2 regions of the Rossellomorea sp. KS-H15a genome follow, and region 2 is predicted to be linked to the other one. Evidence: riboswitches for the same ligand, from Rfam matches in the RefSeq annotation. Region 2 holds a riboswitch; the other holds the start of a gene.
The links. A riboswitch is a leader RNA that binds a small molecule or an ion and turns the genes downstream of it on or off. The one in region 2 is predicted to bind cobalamin.

Region 1: it holds a riboswitch for cobalamin, as region 2 does, so the genes downstream of both, M1J35_RS10870 (ribonucleoside-diphosphate reductase subunit alpha) here and M1J35_RS08815 (acyl-CoA thioesterase) in region 2, are expected to answer to the same signal.

The regions. Positions count from the first base shown of each region.
Region 1 is NZ_CP096886.1:2,106,765-2,114,875, reverse strand. Features, by position in the region: gene M1J35_RS10880 (aldehyde dehydrogenase family protein) at 1-140, shown strand, start outside; gene M1J35_RS10875 (ribonucleotide-diphosphate reductase subunit beta) at 183-1,220, opposite strand; gene M1J35_RS10870 (ribonucleoside-diphosphate reductase subunit alpha) at 1,236-3,473, opposite strand; cobalamin riboswitch at 3,618-3,798, opposite strand; gene M1J35_RS10865 (SurA N-terminal domain-containing protein) at 5,001-5,771, shown strand; gene M1J35_RS10860 (hypothetical protein) at 5,893-6,054, shown strand; gene gndA (NADP-dependent phosphogluconate dehydrogenase) at 6,094-7,506, opposite strand; gene M1J35_RS10850 (MurR/RpiR family transcriptional regulator) at 7,670-8,111, shown strand, end outside.
Region 2 is NZ_CP096886.1:1,717,951-1,726,061, forward strand. Features, by position in the region: gene M1J35_RS08795 (tripartite tricarboxylate transporter substrate binding protein) at 15-992, shown strand; gene M1J35_RS08800 (tripartite tricarboxylate transporter TctB family protein) at 1,062-1,508, shown strand; gene M1J35_RS08805 (tripartite tricarboxylate transporter permease) at 1,521-3,035, shown strand; gene M1J35_RS08810 (SLC13 family permease) at 3,246-4,607, shown strand; gene M1J35_RS08815 (acyl-CoA thioesterase) at 4,664-5,137, opposite strand; cobalamin riboswitch at 5,290-5,481, opposite strand; gene M1J35_RS08820 (flotillin family protein) at 5,715-7,229, shown strand; gene ade (adenine deaminase) at 7,396-8,111, opposite strand, start outside.

The sequences.
Region 1 (8,111 bases), 390 kb from region 2:
ATATGCCATTCGGCGGTGAGAAAGATTCAGGACTCGGACGCTTCAACGGGGAATGGGCACTCGAAGAATTCACGACGGTGAAATGGGTGGCCGTTCAACATAAAAGAAGGGATTATGGTCCTTTTATTGAAAAGAGATAACAAAAAGCGAGTCATGCCGACTCGCTTTTTATTATGATTCCTTTATAGCTCATCAAATCCATTGGCATCCGATGTTTTCGTATATTGCCTCGATTTTTGTTCAAAGAAATCGGTCTTTCCCCTATCCACTTCCTGATACGCTATGATCCATTTGAGCGGATTCGTTCTGTACCCCTCGAATGGTTCGTCAAAACCTAATTGCTTCGATCTTTTATTGGCCATGAATTTAATATAATCCTCTACATCACTCATCAGAAGCCCTTCCACATGGGATCCAATGATCTCCCTCCCCCATTCCATTTCGAGGAGCGCTGCCTGTTTAAATGTTTCCATCCCGAACGTACGCAGCTCTTCCGTCTCATAAGAGGGATTTTCATTCAAAACTTCTTTAAATATCTTTTCAAACAATCCGACATGGAGCTGTTCGTCACGATTGATATAATTGATCATCGTGCTCGTTGCGACCATCTTTTGGCTTCTTGCTAAATGATAGAAAAAAGCAAATCCTGAATAGAAGAATAATCCTTCCAGGATGACATCATAAATGATTGACTTTAATAGATTCTGAACAGTCGGTGATTCCACAAATCCTTTATAGCCATTTGTGATAAATTCATTCCTTTTTAACAGAATGGGATCGTTCTTCCAAAAGTCAAACACTTCATTTTGCTCTCTTTTCGACACAATGCTCGATAACACATAGCTGTAGGAATGGTTATGTACGACTTCTTGCTGTGCCAGGATGATCATCAGGGCGTTTAGGCTCGAATCCGTCAGATAATCTGCCACTTTACCCGCATAGTCGGTTTGAACGCTGTCAAGAAGCGCCAGGAGACCTATGATCTTAAGAAAGGATTCCTGCTCGTTCTCAGGCAAAGTAGGGAACTGCTTGATATCTTTTGCCATATTGATTTCAAATGGAGTCCAGAAATTCCCTAGCATTCTTTTATATTTTGGGTAGGCCCAGGGATACCGCACATCATCCCAGTTTAATATATTGGAACTTTTCCCGTTTACGATACCCGTCGATTTATTTGGGGCCATTGAGTCAATCAGTACCCGCTGTTTCAATTCTTCCATTTTCCCTCTTCCTCCCTAGCTATGACAGCTTTCGCATTCTTCAAAATTGGATACGGACGTAGACCTTACATAATAAGTGGTTTTCAATCCGGACTTCCATGCGTCCAGGTGAAGATCCAGTAAATCTTTAGCCTTGATGTCATTACGCACATACAGATTAAATGAAATCCCCTGATCGATATGTCTCTGCCTCTTTTCGTTCTGTTCCACACTCCAATGTTGATCCACTTGATAAGCGGTCTTGTAATACCAGGTCGTTTCCGGAGACAGATCAGGAGCGGTCACTGGAATCTTGTAATCTTTCTTTTCTTCTGAATACTGGAGCCTGAATATCGGATCGATGCTCGCAGAGGACCCCGCAATGATCGAGGTTGAGGAATTGGGGGCTACCGCCATTAAGTACCCATTGCGGATCCCTTTGTCTTTAATCCCATCCTTCAATTCAATCCATCTTTCACTTGAATAGTCCCGCTTCAGAAAATATTCTCCCGTCGCCCAGTCCGAATCCTCGAAATAAGGATAGCTTCCTTTTTCTTTTGCCAGTTCATGGCTTGCGTTTATCGTGTAATAAGCAATCTCTTCATAAAGGGAATCACAATAGTCGACCGCCTGACTGCTTTCCCACTTCAATCCCTTCAGGGCAAGGAGATGATGCCATCCGAATGTCCCTAATCCGATCCCCCTGTACCGCTGATTGGTGATCTGGGCCTGCAGGACGGGAAGGTCATTTAAGTCAATCACATTATCCAGCAGTCTTACGCCTATCGCCACCACTCTCTCAAGCTCATCATCCAGGATGGTCTTGGCTAAAGAAATGGACGCGAGATTGCAAACGACATAATCTCCCGGAGACTTATATGTGACGATCTTCCCATCTTGTATCACCTCTTCTTCCATCACAGTCGCACTCATATTCTGAGCGATTTCGGTACACAGGTTACTGCAATAGATCATCCCTTTATGTGGATTGGCATTCATACGGTTAACGGTATCACGGTAAAACATATACGGAGTCCCCGTTTCGAGCTGAGAAATCATGATGCGCTTGAAGATTTCAATGGCAGGCACCACTTCCCGAGAAAGGGTGGGGTGAGCGACACATTCCCAGTACTTCTCACGAAAAGTACCAGCACCGGATGTTTCGTCATAGAAGTCTTCAAGGGAAAAGCCCATGACTCCTTTCACTTCATGAGGGTCGAATAAATACCACTCTTCCCTCTTCTCCACCTGTTCCATAAACAGATCCGGTAAGGAGACTCCCGTGAAAAGATCATGGGTCCTCTGCCTTTCGTCCCCATTGTTCAACCGCGTATCCAAAAATGGGAAGATATCTTTATGCCATACATCCAAATAAACGGCGATCGCCCCTTGGCGCTGACCCAGTTGATCGACGGATACCGCCGTATTATTCAGTTGTTTCATCCACGGTATGACCCCGGAGCTCACTCCTTTAAAGCCCTTTATATCACTTCCCCTGCTGCGGACCTTCCCTAAATAAATTCCAAGGCCCCCTCCATTCTTGCTAAGAGTGGAAACGTCAGTATTACTGTCATAAATGCTCCTTAAGTCATCCTCAACCGTATCAATGAAACAGCTGGATAGCTGGCCATGGCTTTTTCCTGCATTTGCAAAAGTAGGGGTTGCCACGGTCATATACAGATTGGATAGTGCCCAATACGCTTCTTCAATCAATGACATTCTTTTTTCCTTTTCCTCATTCATGCATAACGTCATACTGATGACCATAAATCGCTCTTGAGGAAGCTCCAGCACTTTTCCATTATGGGACTTTGTTAAATACCTCTCAGCCAGCGTAACGATCCCTATGTAAGTAAATAGTTGATCCCTGTCGAAATCCAGAATGGAACCTAAGTAATCCACTTCTTCCTTGCTATATGAATCCAGTAGTGACGGGGAATAAAGGTGAGCTTCAGTTAATTCTTTGACCATTTCATAAAATGAGCCGGATAGATTCTCTTCTGATTTCCCCCTTGAAAATGATATGCCCTCATATAAATCCTTGATGTACAAGGATGCAGCCACATAGGTCCAATCCGGTTCGAGTGCGGTGATACGTTCGATCGCTGTCAGGATCATGAAATGATGAAGCTGTTCACTGGTCCATTCCTCCTGCTGATTTGCATACATGGTGATTTTCTTATCGAAATCTGTGAAATCCAGGTTGGGAAACTGTCTGCTAAGGCTGTGGAGAATGCCTTCCACTTCTTTTTGTTTTACCATTGTGAATGTCATGATTCATTCCTCCCGTTTCTTAATGTGGGAAGGAGTCAAAAAAAGCCCATCCTTCAGGAAGGACGGGCTTTAAACAATACGGAGATATAAATAGACCTGACGCCTATTGTAATCCTCGCTTTATCCTCCCAATTCCCGAAGAAGATAACACGTGTTAAATAAGGCAGGTCTCCTGACTCGCGCTTCACCCTACTCTAAGGCCTTCCCATCGATACGACAGTGGCAGTTCCTTATTTCGTCAGCACATACAGTTGCGGGGACAGCTCCGGATTCTCACCGGATTCCCTTTTAAGTCTCATCAGACACCTTATTTACAGGTTATAATCAATATATAGTTATTAAAATAAAAACAGACACCAAATGTTGTGTCCTTAACTATCATATATGATTCAAAATAGATTTACAAGTAATCTTTTCATTTTTATTTTTGCTCTCTCCGCAGAGATTGGTGTAAATTATTCAATTACTAAGTTCTGTAGCTCTGTCAACGAGGATGAGCTTTAGGGTGAGGGGAACTGCTTCGCTTTCCACGGACGTTCGGTCGAGCCTCCTCAGCACAGTTCGCTTCCGGGGTCTCGACACGCCCGTTTTTCCGTAGGAGTCTACGCAGTTCCCCTCACCCTCTATTTAAGCTATTGGAGACTGAGCTCAAAGATTTTCGAAACCCTACGTACAATAAATAGCATATATTTCTCTTATTAATCAGTGGTTTTCGCTTTTGAATGGATTTGAAGGGGTATACAATTATTACAAAAGGTTAAAAGACCATCTTAATGTATTGATTGGAGCGGAAGGTGCTCGACTCCGACGGGAATAGCGGGAAAGCTTGAAAAGCGGAGGTGGCTTGCTCAGCCCCGACAAGCATAAGATGAATGGGCTAAGAAGGCGTCCTTGTGACTTCTTGGACCATTTAGCTTATGACCTCGAGGGGCTAGCCACCGTAGCTGGATCTTGAGACCCCGCAGGGCAAAAGCCCGAGGAGGCTCAACTCACGCCCCGCGGAAAGCGAGCACCTGCAGCGGAAATCAACTACTACTCGCTAATTCAAATTTTCGAAACCTTATCTAAAATTAGTCTGGATTATGCTTATAATTATTATTTTCCCTGAAAAGGAAAGAAGATGATGGAATAGTGCTTCCAAACGGACAGTAGTCCGTCTACGTTTACATATATGTGGGTTGAGGGATATGAAGACCATCTCTATAATCCAAATAGAAGGTTGTTTGACAGTATTCTTTGGTCCCCAATATTTTTGATAGGTTGTTTAAATGGAGAAAGACTCGATTTAAACAACCTCTTTTTTTGAACGTATCTATGTAATATTCCTCCTGCTTTATCACTTTAGTAGTAATTGTATTCCCTATATATCAATGTACGGAAGGAGAATATGCTTTATACTCTGTGTTTCATCCAGATTACAATCAATATATTTTAACCTAAATACTTTCTTTTTGCAGGTTTTTCATTTACAATGCCCATTAAGTGATTTTTTTTAGAATCACACCTTAGTTCTGAAAGGAGTCTATTATGAAGAAACTATTAACGACTTTACTAGTAGGATTATTAACAATTGGATTAGCCGCTTGCGGTTCGAATGAGGAGAGCCAAAAAGCTGACGATAAACCAAAAACAGAGGCTTCTGACAAAAAGGCTCAAGAAGAGCAAGCGAAAAAGATGGAAGAAATGCAAAAGAAAATGGATGAACAAAAGGTGGAAAAAGATAAGATCGTCGCCATCGTCAACGACGAAAAAATCAAAGGTGAAGATTTCAACAATGTGTTGACTCAATCACAGATGCAGTATCAACAAATGGGACAGGACCCGACAAGTAAAGATGCTGTTAAAAAAATCAAAGATCAAACCATCGACAGCATAGTCGGTCAAACACTCCTTATGCAACAGGCCGAGGAAAAAGGCTATAAAGCGACGGATGATGAAATCAATAAGCAACTCGACGAAGTGAAAAAGCAATATAAAGATGAAAAGCAATTCGAAGATGCCATGAAGAAAGCCGGATTTACCATGGATGAGCTGAAAACTCAGATTGCTGAAAATATTAAGTACACCAACTACGTTGAAAAAGAAATCAAAGTCGACGAAGTAACAGAAGATGAAATGAAGAAGTTTTATGATCAATATGCAAGTCAACAAGGACAGGACCAAGCAAAGGATGCTCCGAAGTTTGAAGATGTAAAACCACAGATCAAGACTCAGCTGGAACAACAGAAGAAGCAAGAAAAGCTTGTTCAACATGTTGAAGATTTAAAGAAAAACGCTAAAATTGATGTGAAAATCTAACACAAGTCAGAAAGCCGCCTTCTTATGGCGGCTTTCTTTTTTTCTATCTTCCATAGGAGGTTTTTCTCCCTGTGCCGGGGGTATGGTATAAGAACCTATCATTTAAAGGAGGATGTACATCATGACCAAAAGAACGAATCAAAATCCGGAAAATGCCGAGCAGGATCAGGAAAGTATCCTTGATCAGCATGAAAGTGAACAAAATGTCGATCCCATCCCTATCGACGAACTAAAAAAGGACCAGCGTGACGAAAAGAAAAAACACGATACCAAAGACGAATAAATAAACCGCCCTGTGGATGACCCACAGGGCGGTTCTATATTATTCAGCTAACCAATCTGTATGGAAAGTACCTTCTTTGTCTATACGCTGATACGTATGGGCTCCGAAATAGTCCCGTTGTGCTTGCAGCAGATTCGCCGGCAGTGACTCAGAACGATAGCTGTCATAGTAAGCTAATGCACTGGCGAGACCCGGTACAGGAATGCCCAGCTTGATGGCTGTTGCCACTACTTCCCTTGCTTCATCCTGATAATTTTCAACAATCTCTTTAAAATATGGATCAAGGAGCAGATTCGTTAAGCCTGGATCACGATCATAGGCATTCTTGATTTCTCCCAGGAAGCCGGCACGGATGATGCAACCGCCTCTGAAGATCATGGAAATTTCACCCGGTTTAAGATCCCAGTTGTACTCATCCGAAGCCGATTGAAGCTGTGCGAATCCTTGTGCATAAGAACAGATCTTGCTCAAGTACAACGCCTTGCGGATCATTTCGATAAATTCCTGTTTATTACCTGTAAACTCTTTATTTTTAGGTCCTCTCAGGATCTTGCTCGCCTTCACACGCTCTTCCTTCATGGCTGAAATAAAACGGGCAAATACGGATTCAGTGATGATCGATAACGGCACTCCTAATTCAAGGGAACTGATGCTCGTCCATTTTCCTGTCCCTTTTTGACCGGCAGTATCTAAAATGACATCTACAAGGGGCTTGCCTGTTTCTTCATCCACTTTCGTGAAGATATCGGCTGTAATTTCAATCAGATAGCTGTCAAGCTCCCCGGCGTTCCATTCTTTGAATATTTCATGAAGTTCTGTTGCACTTAACCCCAGTACATTCTTCATTAAGTAATACGCTTCACAAATGAGTTGCATATCACTGTATTCTATTCCGTTATGAACCATTTTCACGTAATGGCCGGATCCGTCCGGGCCGATATATGTACTGCATGCATCTCCTTTTACCTTTGCAGCGATGGCTGTGAGGAAAGGCTCGACTAAATCGTACGCTTCTTTCTGGCCGCTTGGCATAATGGCAGGTCCGTATAACGCACCCTCTTCTCCGCCGGAAACTCCTGCACCGATGAAATTGATTCCCTTCTCATCCAGGGCCTTATTACGGCGGATGGTATCTTCAAAGTAGGTGTTCCCACCGTCAATGAGGATATCCCCTTTATCCAGATGAGGAAGCAATGAATCGATCGCTTTGTCCGTAATATTCCCGGCAGGTACCATGATGAGAATTTTACGCGGTACTTCCAGTGATTGAACAAATTCACTTACATCATGTGTTCCAACCAATTTCTTTCCTTGATGCTCGTCCAGTACTTCTTTTACCTTTTCATCCGACACATCATATATAGAAACTGAATAGCCCCTGCTTTCAAAGTTTAAGGCTAGGCTCTTTCCCATCACTCCGACGCCGACTACTCCTATTTGTTGTTTTGTCATTACGATCATTCCTTTCAAGTACGATTATATAGATTACTTCACCGTTATTATTATAATACGAAATAAATTTCCGTGGTGGATTTTTATGAAATAATATTTTTTTATTTCGTAAAATAGGTTAAAATTATTTTCACAGAAGTCTTATAGGAGGTATTCTACCATCATGGATGAGCAGGCTCAACATTGTTTTCCACGAATCCGGTCCCATTACTCTCAGTTCAGTGAAAAAGAAAAGATGATTGCTGATTTTATTATTGCTAATCCTGAAAAAATTATCCATTCAACCATCAGTGGCGTGGCAGAAGATCTCGGAATTGCAGATGCCACCGTCTTCCGCTTCTGCAAACGATTAGGCTTCAAAGGCTACCAGGCGATGAAGATTTCACTGGCTTCTGATCTTGTGGCACCGATCAAGGATATCCATGAAACCATCCAGGAAGAGGATACTGAAGGGGTCATCGCCCAGAAGGTGTTCCGGTCCAATATGAGGAGCCTTGAAGACTCATTGCGCATCATGAAAGAAGACACGTTCCGGCAAGCCGTTGAAGCGATGATTTGTGCAAGGAGGATCGAATTTTATGGTACAGGCGGTTCAGGATTCATTG
Region 2 (8,111 bases):
GGGGTGCAGAAAAAATGAAAAGGTTTGGCTTCGTATTGATTATTTGTGTAATGACGTTAATGACAGCTTGTTCCAGCTCTGCTTCGGGAGATAAGGAATTTCCGTCAAAGAATATTGAAATCATTGCACCGGCTTCTCCGGGCGGAGGCTGGGATTTAACAGCTCGTTCTGTCCAGAAGGTTTTGCGTGACAACGACATTGTGGATAAAAACATCAATGTCATCAACAAACCGGGCGGAGGCGGAGAAGCGGGATGGAAGTATCTTGAGAAGAAGGATGCCCATCATCTTGCAATCAATTCAAGTCTGGTACTGACAAATAAATTATTGGGACAAAGCGATCTATCCTACGAACAATTTACGCCGATTGCGACACTGGCAACAGAGTGGCAAGCTCTTACAGTCCCTGTGGATTCAAAGTATGAAACGGCAAATGAATTGCTGGAACAAATGAAGAAAGACCCTAAATCAATTAAAATAGGGGTCGGTCCTGGACTTGGGAACGATGACCACCTGTCGATTGTACAGGCCGCAAGTGAGAAGGGGATCGATCCTACTAATCTTGACTTTCTTGTCTATGAAGGCGGCGGCGACGTCGTGACGGCACTGCTCGGGGGACATGTGGATGCAGTAACGACTTCCCTTTCAGAAGTGAAAGAGCAACACTTGGCAGGGAAGCTTAAAATTCTTGCGGTATCCTCTGAAAAAAGGCTTGAAGGGCTGGATGACGTTCCAACCTGGACGGAAGAAGGAGTGGACATGGTGTTCCCTCACTGGAGAGGCATCATGGGTCCTGGGGATATGACAGAAGATGAAATCGCCTATTGGGATGAAAAAATCGGCGAAATGGTCAAAACGGATGAATGGAAGAAGATGCTTGAAAACAATGACTGGGATGATTTTTATAAGGACAGCAAGGAAACAAAGGAATTCATGAAGGAACAGGAAAAATTATATTCCGATCTAGTGGAGAACTCCGGGTTGAAAAAGTAAAGTAAGTGACGGTTGGGAGACGAATGAGTGTCGCCCACCGGTCTACTCTCTTAAAGGAGGTTGAAGTGCATGAGAGCAATCAAACTCGGGATGCCGATTTTTTTAATTCTTTTAAGCTTCTTTTTTTTAATAGCATCCATCAATTTGCCCAAGGCAAATCTCGGGAATCCAAACGGTCCGCTCTATTTTCCTGTCGGTTTAAGTGTATTCATGCTGGTATTCAGTGCGGTTTACTTATTTCAGGAGTGGAAGAGCCTGCATATCCATAATGAAGAAATAAAGCTCATGCTAAAAGGGAGAACACCGAAATTGATTGCCCTGACTGTTTTATACGGAGCTGTTTATGCGTTCATATTTGAACGGATTGGATTCTTATTTTCTACTATATTATTTTTGGGCGCTTTATTATTTACGGTCAACGGAAAAAAAATTGTCGTCAACGTGTTGGTGGCGATCAGTTTTTCTTTTCTATCATGGTATGCATTCAGCATTTTATTAGGAGTCAGTCTTCCATAGGAGGTGCACTAGATGGATTTTAGCAACTTTATGCAGGGATTAACGACTGCATTGGAACCAATAAATATAATGTGGGTTGTCATCGGAGGATTTCTTGGGACGATCGTCGGCATGCTCCCCGGACTGGGACCGGCAACAGCCGTGGCCGTCTTAATCCCGATTACATTTGGCATGGAGCCCGTCAGTGCCATCATACTGATGGCTGCCATCTATTACGGGGCGATGTATGGTGGGTCGAGGAGTTCGATTCTATTAAATACACCAGGTGACGGTTCAGCCATTGCTGCCACATTCGACGGGTATCCGATGGCTCAGAAGGGTGAGGCAGGACAGGCCATGGCCATATCGGCAGTCGCGTCTTTCATCGGCGGGATGATGGCCGTCATCGGATTTATCTTCCTTGCCGAGCCGCTTGCAAGCTTTGCCCTGAAATTCGGTCCTGCTGAATACTTTTTATTAATGCTGCTGACTCTTTCGGCGATTGTTGCTTTATCGGTAGGGAAAATGGTGAAGGGCTTCATCGCGATGTTCCTTGGGCTGATGCTCAGTACGGTGGGCATTGATACTCAGAGCGGCGTCTATCGATTCACCTTCGGAAGCTCGCATTTAAGTGAAGGAATCGATTTTCTAATCGTGATCATCGGTGTATATGCAGTCGGGGAAGTCCTTTACAATTATTTGACGATCGATCAGGAGAAAAAAGAGAAAAAGAAAGTCGGTAAGATCTGGTTTACGAAAAAGCAGTGGAAACGCTCATTATGGCCGATTTTAAGAAGCGGACCACTTGGATTTGTGGTTGGTGTCCTTCCGGGAGCCGGGGGATCGATCGCATCCATGATCAGCTACTCAACAGAGAAGCAAATTTCCAAACATCCTGAAGAATTCGGGAAGGGTGCAGTAGAAGGGCTTGCAGCACCTGAATCTGCTAATAATGCAGCCTCTGTCGGGGCGATGATCCCGCTGTTGACGATGGGTATCCCAGGTTCGGGGACAACTGCTGTCATGCTTGGAGCCCTGGTAATGCTTGGGATGAAACCTGGACCGCTTTTGTTTGAGAATGATCCCAATACGGTATGGACGCTGATCAATAGTATGTTTATCGGGAATATAGCCCTTGTTATTATTAATATTCTGCTTGTCGGTCTGTTAGTGAAAATACTGGATACGCCTGCAAAAGTGTTGTATCCGGTCATTGTGATTCTTGCATTTATCGGAACCTACACGCTCAGTTACAGTGCAGTGGATTTCTTCCTGTTATTAATTTTTGGAGTATTCGGTTTATTTCTGAAAGTCATGGATTTTCCGATTGCCCCGCTTGTTCTGGCATTGATCGTCGGAGCAGATATGGAGCAGAACTTCAGGATGGCCGTTCTTTCGTCAAATGGCAGCCTCGGTATCTTCTTTGATACACCGATTGCCATCGCCCTGGCTATATTGACGCTGTTATCACTGTTTTATCCATTGCTGATCAAAGCATTTAAAAAGAAAGAGAAGAATCCTGTCGACCCTATTTCAAAAGACATGTAAGGAAGAGGGATATTTTATCACAATTATTCTGAAGGGTCAGGATTGATGTCGGGGACTGTTTATGGGAAACAGCCGGTTCTTCAGCTGCCCGATATGCCCTAGGTAATAAGCAGGATTCAACGATCATTCACTGACAGTTATTGATGAAAAGGAAAAGTCACCCCATCGCCGGTGGCTTTTTCCTTTGATTGAAAGATGGGAGTAATCGTCATGAAAAAACAACTGTTACTGGTTATCACGTTTCTATTATATGCCTTATTCTTTCTCCCATTTTTTGAGTGGGATGAAACATGGAAGGCTATCGCTGCACTCATCATCATTCAGATCCTCTGGATAGGCAAAGTCTTTCCACTTGCATTCAGCTCGCTGCTACTCATTCTGCTGATTTCGTTTCATTTTTTCAGTTATGAACAGACATTGAGTTATTTCAGTTCGGGTATCGTTTGGCTCTTGTTTTCTACATTCATTATCTCAGCTGCATTCATTAAAACAGGTCTGGCAAGCAGGGTATCGCTTTATACGTTAAAGCTCTCTGGAGGGTCGGGGAAAGCGTTGATTTTCATTTCGTTTCTGCTCATGACTGTCCTGTCTGTCCTGATACCGTCGAATGTAGGGAAGGGCAGCCTGTTATCATCGGTACTCGACAGCCTGATGAAAAGTCTGCGAAAAATAGCGGATGTCCATTATCTGGGCAAGTCGCTGTTTATAGGGGTTGCCTATCTTGCTGCCATTTCAGGGGCGTTTGTCGCGACTGGGGCCAGTTCCACTATTTACGCTTTCGGGATCCTGAGCGACGTTTCAAGCGATCTGAATTATATAAGATGGTTCCTGATTTTTGGAATACCGGTGCTGCTTTTTATCGTGATATTGTGGGGAATATTCTTAATGATCTTTCCCCCTGAGAAGATTGACCGAAAGCTGTTATTGGCATTGATCGAAAAAAGAATCGGTGAGCTTGGGCCGGTGAGCATGAACGAAAAAAAAATCATGAGTATAATCGTGGGAACGTTGATCCTGTGGATTTCACAGCCTCTGCATGGATATTCCATTCCTCAGATCGGCCTTCTGGGCGCATGTATGACCGTCATCCCTGTCGCAGGAGTATGGAGATGGGATGAGGCGAGCGAATCAATTGATTGGGATCTGATGCTCTTTTTTGCCTCAACTCTAATGGTATCTGGGATGTTGGTCGAGACAGGCACGATTGAATGGATGGCTGAAGAATTGAACGCTTTGCTTACAGGCCGCCAACCCTGGGTGATTATCCTACTCCTCATTTTATGTACCAGTATCATTCGGATCGTATTCGTCAATATCCTGGGGTTTTTGACCATCATGCTCCCCCTCAGCATCACGATCGGACATACCATCCCGGGTTTATCACCTATGCAAATTGCCATGCCGATGTTTATGGCATGTGTCCCGGGCTTTTTTCTCGTCACCCAGTCCCCGGTTCATCTCATCAGCTACTCGTACGGTTATTTTACCGACAAGGATTTAATGCGGGCAGGAATTTGGTCATCCGCAGCCTGGATCGCCGTCATCATCTGCTCGGTTTTCTTTTACTGGTAAGACACTACTTATTGTTGAAAAAGGGTATGAACAGCGTGCTGTTCATACCCAAAAACTTATTTTATCAATGCCCGGTTTTTTCGATGTTCCTTCCTCAGAACAGCTGATTTGAACAATCTCTTCTCCTCTTCTGTTTCCGGTATCACTTTCGGCACCGGTTTCGGCTTACCGTTTTCATCCACCGCAACCATGGTAAGGAATGATTCCGTCGTCAAGGTTTTGATACCTGTCAATAGATTCGAAGAGAAAACTTTTACGTACACCTCCATCGAAGTCCTTCCCGTGGAAGTTACAATCGCCTCTAGGCTGAGTGCATCCCCGACAGTTGCGGATGACAGGAAATCGACCGAATCGATCGAAGCCGTTACCACCACAGAACTCGAATGCTTCATGGCTGACAGTGCAGCGATTTCATCAATATATGATAGAACTTTCCCTCCAAAGATGGTTTGCATATGATTGGTATCCGGGGGCAGTACCAATCTTGTCTGTACGGTTCGTGAACGCTCAACTGAAAAAGCTTGTTCCATATTTTCATCTCCCTGCTTCCTTTTTGACGAAATAAAAAAGCATCTTCCTTTTTGTAAAAGAAGATGCGGTTACTCCAAGCGAGCGTCCAGGAACCTATGATTTCCTTTGTGACGTTTCATTTGCGCAACACCCTCCTATCTCCCGTAGGACTTTCGTGTTCTTCTCAATTGGCAGGTCTCCTGGCTCAGCGTCTCCGATTTCAAATTCCTTCCCATTTCAAAGTGAAACAGTGGATACATATGAAATCTCAGCTTTACAGTGGCGGGACCGCGTTGGATTTTCACCAACTTCCCTTTTAAGGAAATGACCTGAAATCATTTCCACCAATGAGCAATGATTAAATTGTTGAACGGTTTTATTTTATCATAGACGATCATTTCCTGATGATTATTTATTGTGAAAAGAAGATAAAAGGGAAGAAATAGATCTCCATTTATATAAAAATAGGAGATTCGCCTAATTTATTGAAACTTTTTCGTATTCAGATCCGTATATAGTAGTGTAGCTAGCACTTTTATTTAAAATTAAATCAGACAGCATGCTGGTTTAAACAAATTGTCGAGAGGGGTTGTCAGAATGCTAGGATCATTGAGTGTGATTGGATTTTTCGTTTTCCTGATTCCTGTTCTGGTTATTGCAGCAATTGTGGGGATCGCCTATTACTTCTGGATGAGGTTCCGCTATCGTACGGCGAAATCGAACCAGGCACTGATCATTACCGGACCGAAACTGGGGGATCCTGAGAAGGAATCGAATATTTTCACCGACCAGGAAGGCCGTTCCATGAAAATCATCCGTGGGGGGGGATACAGATTAAGACGTTTCCAGACGTCCACTCCTGTTAACCTTACATCATTCCAATTGAAACTATCGACACCAAGAGTGTACACAAATGGAGGAGTGCCGATCGTGGCCGATGCCGTGGCCATGGTGAAGGTTGCCGATACCTTGAACGGGATCGCAAACTACGCCGAGCAGTTCCTCGGTAAGGATCAAAAAGAAATTGAAGATGAAATCATCGAGGTGCTGGGAAGTAACCTCCGCGCGATTCTTTCAAAAATGACCGTGGAAGACATAAACAGCAACCGTGAAAAATTCAATGCCGATGTGTCGGAAATCGCCCAGAAACAGCTTGATCTGATGGGCTTCAAAATCACGTCACTCGGTTTGACGGACATAAGGGATGCTGACGAACAAAATGGATACTTAGAAAATCTTGGTCGTCCGCGTATCGCTGAGGTGAGGAAACAAGCTGAAATCGCTGAGGCGAACACAGAACGTGAAACGCGTATCCACCGTGCCCAAACCGACCAGGAAGCGAAAGAAGAAGAATACAAACGCCAAATCACGATTGCAGAATCGAAAAAGGAAAAAGACATCAAAGATGCTGCTTTCAAAGAAGAAACCGAACGCGCAAGAGCGAAGTCCGAACAGTCCTATGAGCTTGAAAAAGCGAAACTTGCCAAGGAAGTAAAAGAAGAAGAGCTGACCCTTCAATTCCTTGAACGTGAGCGCGCAGTTAAGCTTGAGGCGGAAGAATCGAAAGTCCGTAAAACGAAAGCAGATGCAGATTATTACGAAACGACTCGTAAGGCGGAAGCGGAAGCACGAAAATCGGAAATCGACGGGGAAGCAAAAGCGAAGATCCGCAGGGAAGAAGGGTCGGCCGAAGCCGATGTCATCCGTGAACGCGGTAAAGCAGAAGCTGAATCCCGTAAACTCCTGGCTGAGGCCATGGAGAAACACGGAGATGTCATCATCACCGAGAAACTCATTGAAATGCTGCCGATATTCGCAGAGAAGATCGCTCAGCCTCTGAACAATATCGATTCAGTCAAGATCATCGATTCAGGTAATGGTCAAGGAGTTCCTTCCTTTGGTAAAAGCATCACAAGAACGATGCTTGACATGCAGGAGCCATTGCGTGAAATGACAGGCATCGATGTTGGGGAATTACTGAAGTCGTATGCAAACAGGACTCAACCGACGCATTACCAGCCTGCCATTTCCGAGTCAGGAGACAAGGAAGCAGCAGCTTCAAACGAAGTGGAAGAAAAAGAGTTTGAAGAAGCGGGGAAGGGAAGTAAATAAGATATTTTAAAAAGGTGCCAGGCACGGAATGAAGATTCTGTGCCTGGCACCTTTTAGTGTTGGAAGTGGATGTCAGCTGCTGAAAACTGCGGGATATTCAACAGACAAACTCATCACCGAATTCAACAGTCAAACAAAAAACAACCAAACCGTCCAACTCCACGTATCATCCTTCCACACTCACCTCGATATGCCGGCAATCCCCCACATCGAACAATCCTAAATCCGTCAGCTTCAATTCCGGGATCACAGGCAGAGTGAGGAAAGAGAGGGTTAAGAACGGATTAAAGTCCCCGGAGAATCCCATTTCAACGAAGGTATCCTTCAACTGATGAATTCCCCTTGCAACGTCTTCATAGTCCCCTTCAAACATTAAACCTGCTATGGCTAAAGGAAGGGAGGCAATGGTCCGTCCGTCCTTCACCATGACAAGGCCGCCGTTCATTTTTTCCAGTGCCTTCACAGCCATCAGGATATCCCCGTCATTGGTCCCCGTTGCCACAATGTTATGGGAATCATGGGCGATGGTGGTGGCGATGGCTCCATCCTTCAGTCCGAAGCCCTTGACGATGCCTAATCCAATGTTGCCTGTGTGATTATGTCTTTCCACGACGACGATTTTAAGGTGATCATGTATGGGGGAGGCTTTGAAGCTCCCGTTTTCTACTTGTACCGTTTCGATTTTTTTATTGGTTCGAAGCTGATTGGGATTAATTTCAATGATATTGGCTTTTTTAGCAGCTCCGATTTTGATTTTCAGATTTTCTTCAGTGATATCAGGAATATGGACGGTTGACGTCAGGGATGGGTCAGAAACCGTTTTGACCATTGTATTTCCAATGTACTTCCCATCTTTAGCAACTGCTTTTCCAGCTTTGAACA